DNA from 4 places in the Lysinibacillus sp. FSL M8-0134 genome. Region 4 is predicted to be linked to each of the others. Evidence: riboswitches for the same ligand, from Rfam matches in the RefSeq annotation. Region 4 holds a riboswitch; each other region holds the start of a gene.
What was found. A riboswitch is a leader RNA that binds a small molecule or an ion and turns the genes downstream of it on or off. The one in region 4 is predicted to bind thiamine pyrophosphate.
Positions count from the first base shown of each region.

Region 1: linked by a shared signal. The riboswitch ahead of thiM (hydroxyethylthiazole kinase) and the one ahead of thiC (phosphomethylpyrimidine synthase ThiC) in region 4 are both predicted to bind thiamine pyrophosphate.
Region 2: linked by a shared signal. The riboswitch ahead of MKY49_RS11700 (ABC transporter substrate-binding protein) and the one ahead of thiC (phosphomethylpyrimidine synthase ThiC) in region 4 are both predicted to bind thiamine pyrophosphate.
Region 3: linked by a shared signal. The riboswitch ahead of thiT (energy-coupled thiamine transporter ThiT) and the one ahead of thiC (phosphomethylpyrimidine synthase ThiC) in region 4 are both predicted to bind thiamine pyrophosphate.

Region 1 covers NZ_JBBPAJ010000001.1:3,246,013-3,249,416, reverse strand. The annotation lists gene thiE (thiamine phosphate synthase) at 1-364, opposite strand, end outside; gene thiD (bifunctional hydroxymethylpyrimidine kinase/phosphomethylpyrimidine kinase) at 354-1,178, opposite strand; gene thiM (hydroxyethylthiazole kinase) at 1,166-1,933, opposite strand; TPP riboswitch at 2,015-2,113, opposite strand; gene mbcS (acyl-CoA synthetase MbcS) at 2,304-3,404, shown strand, end outside.
Region 2 covers NZ_JBBPAJ010000001.1:2,300,138-2,303,541, reverse strand. The annotation lists gene parC (DNA topoisomerase IV subunit A) at 1-1,161, shown strand, start outside; TPP riboswitch at 1,290-1,400, shown strand; gene MKY49_RS11700 (ABC transporter substrate-binding protein) at 1,558-2,553, shown strand; gene MKY49_RS11695 (thiamine-binding protein) at 2,554-2,844, shown strand; gene MKY49_RS11690 (ABC transporter permease) at 2,844-3,404, shown strand, end outside.
Region 3 covers NZ_JBBPAJ010000001.1:3,794,792-3,798,195, reverse strand. The annotation lists gene MKY49_RS19410 (SMC family ATPase) at 1-744, shown strand, start outside; gene MKY49_RS19405 (hypothetical protein) at 785-907, opposite strand; gene MKY49_RS19400 (DUF4870 domain-containing protein) at 963-1,286, opposite strand; TPP riboswitch at 1,414-1,521, shown strand; gene thiT (energy-coupled thiamine transporter ThiT) at 1,641-2,201, shown strand; gene map (type I methionyl aminopeptidase) at 2,483-3,238, shown strand; gene MKY49_RS19385 (hypothetical protein) at 3,267-3,404, opposite strand, start outside.
Region 4 covers NZ_JBBPAJ010000001.1:143,858-147,261, forward strand. The annotation lists gene MKY49_RS00735 (methyl-accepting chemotaxis protein) at 1-399, shown strand, start outside; gene MKY49_RS00740 (AEC family transporter) at 505-1,434, shown strand; TPP riboswitch at 1,513-1,627, shown strand; gene thiC (phosphomethylpyrimidine synthase ThiC) at 1,768-3,404, shown strand, end outside.

The sequences.
Region 1 (3,404 bases), 3.1 Mb from region 4:
TGGCTGTTTCTAGTTCGTCCTGGGAATGCACAGAAACACCAAGAATCATATTACCAATTTTTTTACGTGCTATGCTAACATGTAAATCATCTTGTCCGATATGAACACCGTCCGCACCAAGTCGTAATGCAAGTTCGACATCATCATTGACAATAAAAGGAACGTTATATTGTTGACATAGTTTTTGACATTGACGTGCAAATTGTTCATAGGCAAATCCAGTTAATGCATGGGAACCTTTTTCTCGAAATTGAAACATGGTAATTCCAGCTTGCAACGCTCTCTCTAGTACATGAAGGGGATTCTGATGACTAACATTGCTTGTGCCCATAATAAAATAAAGTTGTAAATCCTCACGTTTCATAAATCAACACCTCACAGGAATCCTTATGCAGTTGATAAGCAAAATGATTTGTTGGTCCATAACCATGACCAATAGATAAATCATGTAAAATTGCTAATTGAATAAATTTTTTAGCTTCGATAATTGCCTTATCCATCGCAAAACCTTGACCAAGAAAAGCAGTGATTGCTGCTGAAAATGTGCAACCTGTGCCATGGGTATTGGACGTTTGGATACGTGGAGTTTGCATAGAAAAAGATTTACCGTTTTGAAAAAATACATAATCAATAGCAAAATTTGGATCTGCTAAATGGCCACCTTTAAGAATGACGCAATGTACACCTAATTGAAAAAAACCTTGAGCTACTTCACGTATATCTGAAACATCATGTATTTTTCTCCCTGTCAGAGCCTCTGCTTCAGGGATATTGGGGGTAACGATCGTAGCAAGTGGTAGTAGAGAAGAGCGCATTGCTTCAATAGCTTCTTGCAGTAATAAGCTTTCTCCACCCTTTGCAATCATTACTGGATCAACAATTAGTGGGATGTTTTGATTATGAATCATATGTGCGATAGCTTTAATAATATCAGAGGAATAAAGCATCCCTGTTTTAATTGCAGCAATTGAAAAATCTTCGATTAAAGCTTGAAATTGTTTTTCAACAAAGGAGTGATCAATAGGGAAAACTCCTGACACACCCATTGTATTTTGTGCTGTCAAAGCTGTAATTACTGAAGTACCAAACACCCCTAATTCCTGAAATGTTTTTAAATCAGCCTGTATGCCTGCACCGCCACCACTATCTGAGCCTGCAATCGTCGTTACAATATGCATGAAGCTTCACCATCCTTCGATAGGCGATAAAGAGCATTTAGTAAAGCTATTTGGAAATCACCAATATCTGATGTAAACGCTGACGCCAGTACCGCAGCTTTTTTATAGTAAGTTAATGTGTCCGCTAATTGTCTGTATGGATTATGGCCTGCAATATAGGCGGCACCGCAAATAGCACTAAGTAAACAGCCTGTCCCTGTTACCTCGGTCATTTGCATATTCCCGCCATTTATCCATTGGCTATCCACACCATCTGTTATAAAATCTCGTTCTCCTGTTATGATAACAATGCATTGATAATGTTGGGCTAATAAAATCGCCTCTTCTTCTAAAGCAATGGAGCCATTCCCACTATCGACACCTTTTTGTTGCCAGTCAACATTGGCTATTGCTGCTAGTTCCCCAACATTACAACGAATGACCGAAAAATGTACTTCCTCAAGCAAGTATCGTACCGTTTCTTTTCGATAAGTAGTGGCACCAGCACCGACAGGATCTAAAATGACTGGAATTCCAAGTTTATTGGCCATTTTGCCTGCTAACAACATTGATTCTTTAGTTCGATCATTGAGTGTACCGATGTTAATTAACAAGGCTTGAGCGAGTGCTACCATTTCCTCTACCTCACGGCTATCATCGGCCATAACCGGGGAAGCGCCTATTGCTAATAAACCATTTGCTTGGAAATTTGCTACCACATAATTTGTAATACAATGAATCAGTGGTTGCTGTTGACGAATTGTTTGAAATATCATCGTAGTCCTCCTTTATGGATGGACGTAAGCATGCAAAAAAGGCTCTTTTTGTGTAAAAATGCACGAAAAAGAGCCTTTCATCAATAGATGTTTATTGCTCCCTACGTCAGTATTAACTAACAGGTTCAAAGGGTCAGGTTTTACCTTCTCAACTCTTGACGAGTCCCCCTGCAATCTTGCTTTTAGTTGACCAAAATGTACCATACTTTTCAATTGTATTCAATAGCAAGTTTACCTATCGACAAAATGTGACCGATGCCATATAGCAGAGTATGATAGTTGTCATGACTTTTCCAAAATTAAGCGCAAACCATTGAAAATGCTGAAAAAAGAGTTTTATAATGTGTCATAGCAAAAGGGGGCATTTGCCATGAAGAGACAAGATTTAGTTGCACCAGAATGGTATAACATAACAGATGAAATTGAAAAATATGCTCAAGATACAACAAAAAATGCATTAATTATTTACGAGGAAAATAAGGATGTACAATTTATTACATATGCATATTTACTTGAAAGGGCAAATCAAGCTGCACACGTATTCACGATGCAAGGTTTATCAAAAGGTGATGTGATTTTAGTGATGGTACCTCGTTCAGTGGAAGCATATATTGTATATATTGCAGCATTGAAAGCTGGATTAACTATTATTCCGAGCTCAGAAATGCTAAGAACTAAAGACATTGAATATCGCATCAAGCATGCGAATGCTAAAGGAATTGTTGCTTACGAGCCTTATATTGATCAATTTGATCAGGTGAACAATTTACAAGGAATGCAACAATTTGTTATAGGGAAGGCCCATGAACCTTGGCAACCACTTTTAGAAAAAATGCGCATTCAACCTACAACTTACATAAGTTCTTCTCCAACAAAAAGTACAGATACTGCATTCTTAGCTTATACAAGTGGTACAACAGGAAACCCAAAAGCAGCTGTACATACTCATAGCTGGGGCTATGCACATTTACGAACAACAGCACCACACTGGTTAGGTGTGCAAGAAGATGATATTGTTTGGGCGACAGCAGCACCAGGTTGGCAAAAATGGATTTGGAGTCCGTTTCTAGCAACATTAGGGAGTGGTGCTACTGCATTTGTATATAAGGGGAAATTTGATGCATCTACCTATCTAAGGTTACTCGAAAAATTTAAAATAAATGTTTTATGTTGCACACCTACAGAATATCGTTTTATGGCAGCACTAGAACATTTACATGAATTCGATTTAACGGCACTTCGTCAAGCTGTATCAGCAGGAGAGCCTTTGAATAGCGAGGTCATTAACGTATTTTCGAAGACTTTCGATTTGCAAGTCCGAGATGGCTACGGTCAGACGGAAAACACATTACTTGTTGGCACAATGGTTGGAATGGAAGCTAGAATTGGTTCTATGGGAAAACCAACTCCTGGCAATAAGGTTGAAATTATAGACGATTTCGGTAACCCTGTTGCTGTTGGAGAAGTTGGC
Region 2 (3,404 bases), 2.2 Mb from region 4:
AGCTTGCAATTATACCGTTTAACCAATACAGACATTACAGAGCTTCGACAAGAACAGGACGAGCTAAATAGGTTGATTGCTAAGCTAGAGGGGATTTTACAAAGTGAGGCAAAGCTTGTACGTGTCATTAAACAAGAATTGCTTGATATTAAGAAACGCTTTACAGAGCCTCGTCGCTCAAGAATTGAGCAAGAAATTGAAGAGATTAAAATTACCTTAGATGTTCTTGTACCAAGTGAAGAGGTTGTCGTAACCGTAACGAAGGATGGCTATATTAAACGTACTTCGACACGTTCACATGCCGCCTCGAATGGTCAGGATTTTGCGATGAAGGATTCGGATTACTTATTGTATGAAGCAACCTTAAATACACAGCACCATTTACTCCTATTTACAAATCGAGGCAATTATATTTATCAGCCTGTTCATGAGCTGCCAGATATTCGCTGGAAGGATCTTGGTCAGCATATTTCAAGTATCGTGCCAACGGGTGAAGATGAGTCAATTATCGCTGTATATGGCTTTGAAACATTTGATCAACCAAATACGTACATCTTCACTGCGACAAAGGATGGTCAAATTAAACGCTCTCCACTTGCCGATTACGCGGTGACACGTTATTCAAAACCAATTAAAACGATGAATGTGAAGGCTGGCGATGCCATGATCTATGCAGCGTTTGTGACGGATGACGTGGAATTGATGTTAACAACAGATACGGCTTATTCAATTCGTTTCCCAATGGAGGAATTACCAGTAACAGGTGTAAAAACAGGCGGAGTAAAGGGCATTACGCTAAAAGATGGGGAAGCCTTAGTCGGTGTGAATGTGCTACAACCTGATCAAACGCAATATGTTGTCATTGTGACACAGCGTGGGGCTGTTAAGAAAATGAATGTCGCAGAGGTTGAAGTAGCCAGTCGTGCAAAACGTGGTCTAAAAGTATTAACAGAATTAAAAGCAAATCCGCACCGCATTGTGGCCGTTATTCAAGCAACAGATGAGGAGCAGATTGTTATTGAAACAGAAAAAGGCGTGCAAGAGGTGTTAGATGTCCAAGCATTGACTCGTGCTGATCGCCATTCCAATGGATCGTTTAAAGTGGATATCGCAACAGATGGGGCTATTTCCCATGTTCTAACGACCAAAAAGGAACAATAACCAAGCTTTTTTAACGCCCAGTCTCTTTTGTGAGCTGGGCTTTTTTTGGTGTAAAACGGTTAAACCAAATTAGTACCTTGTCTTTTAAGAGTAACTATGGGTATAATAATCAACGAAAAGTTCATAGCGAAAGAATGTAGGGGGGCTAGTAGTTGCTAGCTGAGATTGTGTCCGATAGACGCTGACCCTTTGAACCTGATTTGGCTCGTACCAGCGTAGGGAACATCTATTCAAAAAAGCAAAGTTTTGAAGATTGATTGCAATTTACGTCTGGGAGGAATCCTAGGCGTTTTTTTATATTTTCAAACACCTCTTGCCCATCGTATTTACGCTTTCTTTCTGGTGACACGCATTCCTTTATGAACACTTTCATATTACAAACTGGGAGGACCTAGCATGAAAAAATGGTTATTTATTCTATTGGCTGCACTTGTAACATTAGTGGGCTGTAGTGACAAGGAGGACAAGCAGGCAACTGATAAGCTAAAAAAGGTGTCAGTAGTACTGGATTGGACTCCGAATACAAATCATACAGGGCTGTATGTCGCGAAAAAGCTTGGTTATTTTGAGGAACAAGGCTTAGATGTTGATATTATGATGCCAGGGGAAGCGGGAGCAGATCAGCTTGTAGCTTCTGGTAAGGCAGAATTTGGGGTAAGCTATCAGGAAGGCATCACACAGGCACGTGTCCAGGATGTACCACTTGTTTCGATTGCCGCCATCATTCAGCATAATACATCGGGCTTTGCTTCGATTGCTTCTAAAGGGATTACCTCACCAAAGGATTTCGAAGGTAAAACTTATGGCGGTTGGGGAGCCCCACTAGAGCAAGCGGTACTCCAATCGTTAATGCAAACAGAAAATGCCGATATTAATCAATTAGATATTGTCAATGCAGGTGATTTAGATTTCTTCACGATGATGGAAAAAGATATTGATTTTGCGTGGATTTATTATGCATGGACAGGTATTGAGGCAGAGCTTCGTGGGGAAAAGATTAATATGTTGTATTTAACGGATTATAGTGATCAGTTGGATTATTATACGCCTGTATTGGCTACTAATGAAAAAATGATAAAGGACAATCCTGATGTTGTAAAAGCCTTTGTTGCAGCTGCTTCTAAAGGTTATGAATACGCAATCGAGCATCCGAGTGAGGCTGCAGATATTTTGCTAGAAGCGGCACCTGACTTAGATAAAGATTTAGTGCATAAAAGTCAAGAATGGTTAGCTGATAAATATCAGGACGATGCGAAGCAATGGGGAGAGCAAAAGCTTTCTGTATGGGAAAACTATGCTAATTGGATGTCTAGCAACAAGGTATTAGAGGGCGAGTTTGATGCAAAGCAAGCCTTTACGAATGATTTCTTACCTAAAAAGGAGGCCAAATAAATGGCAAATTCATTAATCAGTGTCCAAATTATCCCGAAAACAGAGAAATATGAGGATGTCATTCCTTATGTGGATGCAGCCATTGCTGTGATTGATGCATCTGGTGTGAAATATGAAGTACATCCGCTAGAAACGACGATGGAAGGTGAGCTGTCAACATTGCTTCAACTTATTGAGAAAATGAATGACAAGATGATAGAGCTTGGTGCTATTAATGTGATTACACAAGTGAAAATACTCTATCAGCCAACTGGTATTACCATGGATACATTAACGGAGAAATATCAGTAATGAAACAAGCGTTTCAAAAGGGAAGGACGATCATCTTTATCGCCTTCCTCTTATTCATCTGGGAACTAGTCGTGCATGTGGCTGAAGTTCCCCATTGGCTTCTACCTGCACCAAGTCGTATTCTGATGGAAGGCTTTCAGTCGTATCCAACCTTTTTACCACATGCTTTGGCTACGGTGCAATTGGCCATATTAGGCCTTGCTATTGGTATTGTTTGTGGTTTAACGGTAGCTATTGTGTTGCATCGATTTTCGTTTATTCGGGAGTTGTTTTATCCGATTTTGATCATGTCGCAAAATATCCCAATACTTGTCTTAGCACCGCTCCTCATAATATGGTTTGGCTTTGGCTTATTACCAAAGCTCATTATTATTTGCCTTGTGTGCTTTTTCCCGATAGTCATTGCGGCCATGGACGGATTTCGTCAAACTTCACCTGAATTAAAGCACTATTTTGCGATGATTGGTGCGACAACTTCGCAAACTTTTTGGAAATTGGAATGGCCGCATGCATATCCTGCTATATTTTCAGGCGTTAAAATCGCTGCTACATACAGTGTC
Region 3 (3,404 bases), 3.7 Mb from region 4:
ACTGAAGGGGCTATGTATCTTCAAGGAAAAGAGCAACAAGATTTAGTGTCCATGGAAGCCAAAGTAGAACAACTTCGTATATCTTATGAGGAAGCATTTAAACGTTTACAACAGTTGAGAGGTTTTGCTCAAGCTTGCCAAGGTTTTATTGAAAGAGTAGAAGAAATAGCGAGGGAGCTTCATTTACTTGAGCAAGAAGCGGGAAGAGTAAAGGAGCTCTATGGATTATTAAACGGCCAAAATTCGAAAAAGCTATCTTTTGAGCGCTATATTCAAATTAATTACTTAGACCAAATTACTGAAGCTGCCAATATTCGCCTTTATCATTTATCAAATGGTCAATTTGAGCTCAGACGTTCAGATAGATTGGAAAAGCATGCGAAACAAAGCGGACTAGGTCTTGATGTCTACGATGCTTATACCGATCAACTACGAGATGTCAAAACATTATCGGGAGGCGAAAAATTTAATGCCTCATTAAGCCTTGCCTTAGGAATGGCAGATGTAATTCAAAGCTTCCAAGGTAATATTCATATTGAAACGATGTTTATTGATGAGGGCTTTGGTTCGCTTGATGAGGAATCATTAAATAAAGCAATCGATACATTAATTGATTTACAGGATTCTGGTCGCATGATTGGCGTAATCTCTCATGTGCCTGAATTAAAATCTGCAATGCCAGCGGTTTTACATGTAGAAAAGACATTAAATGGCCATAGTCAGACATACTTTGAAGTGAAATAAGTGAAAGGCGTATTTCCGAAATAGGGAATACGCCTTTGTTTTATTTTTTTCGAGAAGTGGCTGTAGGAGTTGTTCCTTTTTTTGCAGCCATTACTTTTTTGACGATAGGAATAACAATAGGTGCCAATTTTACAGCAGTTTTCACAACGTTTGATACTTTCATTAAAAAACAGCTCCTTTTACAATTATTACTACCTGTTTCGCTTAAAATTGAAACATTAACGGATTACTCGAACAGCCTGAATAATATTCCATATGACAATACCAAGTGAGACAATGGCATAAACGGCAAATGAAACTAACCAAACAACCATCACAGTATTATTACTTGACGTTGGATCTAATCTTAATGTAGAAAAAACAAAGACAATAAAAAATAGGATGCCAAAAACAAAAGGAATTAAATGAGAGACAAGTGCACGAATTGAATGTCTTTTTACATCACTATCTTTCGTTACAAAGTAAACAATTAATGGGACGATAAAAGGGGCGAAGAAAATACTAAGATAACTAAAGGCAGATAAAATTTTTTGGTTCTCCATAGTTGTACCTCCTTTTTTAATATTTACGCATGAAAAACGGCAAAGTTTCAAAAAAATAATGTATGGAAAAGGTTGTAATCATCCAATCCTTTGCGTACAATGGGATTGTTCAAATAAATTCAGATGTAACGACCACAAGGGGAGCTGATGATGTCAGCTGAGACTGGGCACGTAATGCCTTGACTCTTTGAACCTGTAAGTTAACACTTGCGTAGGGATGTGGATAGAAACCGACACTTGTACGATGTCAGGCTCTGTCCTGGCATCGTTTTTTCATTCTTTAGGAATAAAAAAGATGTCTGCATTTCTATTCCTGCTCTTGTATCCTACATCGGAACAAAGGAGAGAATATGTATGGACAAAAAAAGACTATTAATGCTTGTGGAGATTGCGATATTTGCAGCGATTGGCCTTGTGCTCGATCAAGTATCCTTTAAAGTATGGGCACAAGGTGGCTCTGTTAGTCTTGTCATGGTGCCTATTATGTTAATTGCATTTCGTTGGGGCTTAGTTGCTGGGCTAACAACGGGATTACTTGTGGGTGTTATGCAAACCATGTTTGGTGCTTATATTGTGCACTGGCTTCAAGGATTATTGGATTATGGTGTTGCCTTTACAGTTGTAGGATTAGCAGCGGTTGTACGTGGACCTGTGTTGGATGCTGCAAAAAATATGAACAAAACGAAAATGGCACTTTACATTATCGTAGGTACTGTTTTTGCAGGCTTTTTACGATACGCAGCACATACAATTGCTGGAGCTGTATTTTTTGCAGAGTATGCGGGTGATCAAAATGCATGGATCTATTCTATCATTTATAATGGTACATATATGTTGCCAGCAACCATTTTAACGGCAATTGTAGGCGTGCTTTTATTCACAGCCGCTCCACAATTAATGCAAAGAAAAGCATAATAAAAGTTTCCTCAAATGATTTATTGTAAAAGGGTATAAAAGCTTTTCGTTCTATACTACTTGATGATATTCGCTTTCGCACAGAATCATTAGCAAAATTATCAACTTTTTTCAACAACAAGCAAGTCCCTTCACTCATGTGAAGGGACTTTTGGTCATGAATAGCTCGTTTAGCACTTTGCATTGTAGGAAAGCATACAATATTTAAAGCGTTTATCGTTATACGCATAAAAAGTTATGTTATATTAAAGAATAGATATTAGATGAAAGGGACGTTATACATGATTGTAAAAACGCAAGAAGAGATTGAAGCTTTTAAAAAAATTGGACGCATTTGTGCCGAAATTCGTGAAGCCATGAAAGCAGCAACAAAACCAGGTGTTACAACACTTGAGCTAGATGAAATTGCTGGCCGCATGTTTGCAGAGGCTGGTGCTATTTCTGGACCTAAGGGGGAATATGATTTCCCAGGATATACATGTATTAGTGTCAATGAAGAAGTGGCACATGGTATTCCAGGAAAACGTGTTATTCAAGAAGGGGATATTGTGAATATCGATGTTTCTGGGTCATTAAATGGATACTTTGCAGATACTGGCATTTCATTTGTTGTTGGTGAGGGTTATGAGGACAAAGAAAAACTATGCCGAGTTGCTAAAAGTGCTTTTGATCGAGCAATGACAAAGGTTAAAGCTGGGTCTAAATTAAATCAAATAGGTAAAGCGGTTGAACGAGAGGCGAATGCTAATGGTTTAACTGTTATTATGAATTTAACAGGACATGGCTTAGGTCAATCTTTACATGATGAGCCTAATCATATTTTAAATTATTATGATGCATGGGATTCTACGATTATGAAAGAAGGAATGGTGCTTGCTGTTGAGCCATTTATCTCAGCAAAAGCAGAGCATATTGTAGAAGCTGGTGATGGTTGGACATTTGTTACACCTGATAAATCGCTTGTAGCTCAAATTGAACATTCAGTTATTGTCACTAAAGATAAACCAATTATTTTAACTTCCTTAGATGAAGAATAGGATATAATTTAAAATCCTGCTAACCAATTTATTTTTGGTGGGCAGGATTTTTTTTAATAAATAAAATACCAACAAAGAGAACACCACATAAAAATAAGGCGGCAGTTGTTACAAGAAGCTCATCAAAACCATTATGTAAAGCGATTCCTAAATAAGCCCAAATAAA
Region 4 (3,404 bases):
GAAATTATTAAGAATACAGTAGAAAGCATCCTTGAAAATTCACAGCAAACAGTTGCTGTCATTGCATCTAATGCGGATTTAATGCAATCTCAAAATGAATCCGTACAAAGTACACAACTGGCATTTAAAGATAACAGTGATTTGTCACGTTCAATTGCAGCCTCTATTAGTGAATTAATGAGTAAGCTATCGAGTATGTTAGAGCATAAAAATCAAGCGATTATGGCCATCCAAAGCATATCAGCAATTTCAGAGGAAACGGCTGCCTCAGCTGAACAAGTAAGTGCATCTGCAATGGATCAACAAGCAGAGTTACAAAAAGTAGCCGAGTCTATACAAAATATGAACGATATTTCCAATGAACTGCAAGAAGTCGTGAATCGTTTTAAATTAGCGTAAAATGAAGGGCTGCCTAAACAAATAGGCAGTCTTTTTTTATTGGAAGAGACATTGACCTAGTAGAAATTCGGCACTACTATAAAAGAAGGGAAGGGGGTCATCGAAATGATGTATCTCGGAATGATTTTCTTTCAAATTGTTGCACCTATTTTAGTGTTACTTATAGTAGGTGCTATCTTACAAAAGAGATTTCGCTTTAATTTAAAAGCGTTGTCTCAGCTTATTACATATTGCTTTATGCCAGCAGCTGTTTTTGTAAATTTATATGAGACGAGTGTAGAGCTGTCTGTACTGGCAGAGGTCGGATTGTTTATTGTGCTTTTTATTGGGAGCCAAATGCTACTCAGTCACCTTTTTGCGAAGTGGCTTGGTTTAGTTAAAACAGAGGCAGCAGTTTTTAAAAATAGTGTTGTGCTCATTAACTCTGGGAACTATGGCATTCCGGTAGCTCAAATGATTTTTGTAACACAACCTATTGGTGTAGCGATTCAGGTCATCCTTGTAATCTTTCAAAATATGACAACTTATACATATGGTTTGTATAATTTAATTTCCTCTACCAAATCAGGAATGACGATTATTAAAGATTTTTTTAAAATGCCCATCATTCATGCGTTGATTATTGGTGTAGCCATGAACTATTTTAATATCGGTATTCCACAGTTTATTAAAATACCAATAGACCATGTAGCAGATGGCTTTATTGCTGTGGCACTAATCACGTTAGGTGCGCAATTATCGCAGCTTGAAATCAAATCTATGTTTAATAAAACGGTTTTCGTCAGCTGCTTCACACGTTTAATTGTCGGACCAGCCGTAGCTTTAGCCATTATTTTTTTATTGGGGTTAGATGGAGTTGTCGCTCAATCACTATTTATAGCCAGTGCTTTCCCGACATCCCGCAATAGCTCTAGTCTAGCATTGGAATACGATGTGGAATCGGCAACAGCTGCCCAAACTGTTTTATTTTCAACTATTGTCAGCTGTATAACGGTAACAATAGTGATTTATCTTGCGGACGTATTATTTGCTTAATCAATAGAATATTAAAAAATAATGAATGGAAAACTTCCATCTCATAGTAATATCTGCTACACTAGCATCAAACTAAATAGTATTAACTAGGGGAGTCTGATGAGTCAGGCTGAGAGGGAAACGCTTAGAGGTTTCTTGACCCTTTGGACCTGATCTGGCTCATACCAGCGTGGGAAAGTTAAGAAACTATTGCATAGTATGTGTATGCAATTTCAACCTTTACATTCGTGGCCGGATCCAAATAATTATTTTGGATTCGGCCTTTATTTATTTGTTAGGGTGAGCTAGATCCGGTCCTTGTAACAAAAAACATTTAAGGGAGAGAAGTAGCTCATGTCAGCAATTAGTGAAAAGAACATTACGATTATGTCTAGCTTTGAAGGAAGCAAAAAGGTGTATGTTGAAGGTTCCCGTCCGGATATTTTAGTACCAATGCGAGAAATTGCATTAAGTCCGACAACAGGAAGCTTTGGAAATGAAGAAAACGCCCCTATTCGAGTATATGATACGAGTGGTCCCTATACAGATCCATCTTATCAAGTAGATATTACAAAAGGTTTACCTGCCTTACGAAGTGGATGGATTCAAGAGCGAGGAGATGTAGAAGCATATGAGGGCCGCTCTATAAAACCGGAGGATAATGGTTTTCGTCGTGCAGATGATCCGCGTAATCATGAAAATGTCTTTCCTGAATTGGCAAGAAAGCCTTTACGAGCAAAAAAAGGGAGAAATGTAACGCAGCTGCATTATGCAAGACAGGGGATTATTACACCTGAAATGGAGTTTGTAGCGATACGTGAAAATATGGATCCAGAATTTGTCCGATCTGAAATTGCAGCTGGGCGCGCTATTATGCCTTCTAATATTAATCATCCAGAGGCGGAGCCAATGATCATCGGTCGTAACTTCCATGTGAAAATCAATGCCAATATTGGGAATTCCGCGGTATCGTCTTCTATAGCAGAAGAGGTTGAAAAAATGACATGGGCAACACGCTGGGGTGCTGATAATATTATGGATCTTTCAACAGGTAAGCATATTCATACAACGAGAGAATGGATTATTCGAAATGCAGCGGTACCAGTGGGGACAGTGCCAATTTATCAAGCATTGGAAAAGGTAAATGGCGTAGCAGAGGATTTAACGTGGGAAGTTTACCGTGATACGCTTATTGAGCAAGCCGAGCAGGGTGTAGATTATTTCACGATTCATGCAGGTGTACTATTACGCTATGTTCCCCTTACAGCTAATCGTGTAACGGGAATTGTATCTCGTGGTGGTTCTATTATGGCACAGTGGTGTTTATATCATCATCAAGAGAATTTCCTTTATACTCATTTTGAGGAAATCTGTGAAATTATGAAGACTTATGATGTTGCTTTTTCTTTAGGTGATGGCCTACGTCCAGGTTCAATTGCAGACGCCAATGATGAAGCCCAATTTGCAGAGCTTGAAACACTAGGTGAACTAACACAGATTGCGTGGAAACATGATGTTCAAGTGATGGTGGAGGGGCCAGGTCATGTACCGATGCATCTGATTAAAGAAAACATGGACAAGCAATTAGAAGTTTGTAAGGAGGCGCCTTTTTATACGTTAGGTCCACTTACAACGGATATTGCTCCAGGCTATGACCACATTACATCGGCTATTGGGGCAGCGATGATTGGCTGGTTTGGGACAGCAATGCTCTGCTATGTGACACCAAAGGAGCACCTTGGATTACCTAATCGCGAGGATGTTCGAGTGGGAGTAATTACGTATAAAATAGCGGCACATGCGGCAGATTTAGCGAAGGGGCATCCTGGTGCACAACGCCGAGATGATGCACTATCAAAAGCACGTTTTGAATTCCGCTGGCGTGATCAATTCAATCTATCTCTCGATCCAGAAAGAGCGGTGGAGTATCATGATGAGACTTTGCCAGCAGAAGGAGCAAAAACAGCACACTTTTGCTCTATGTGTGGTCC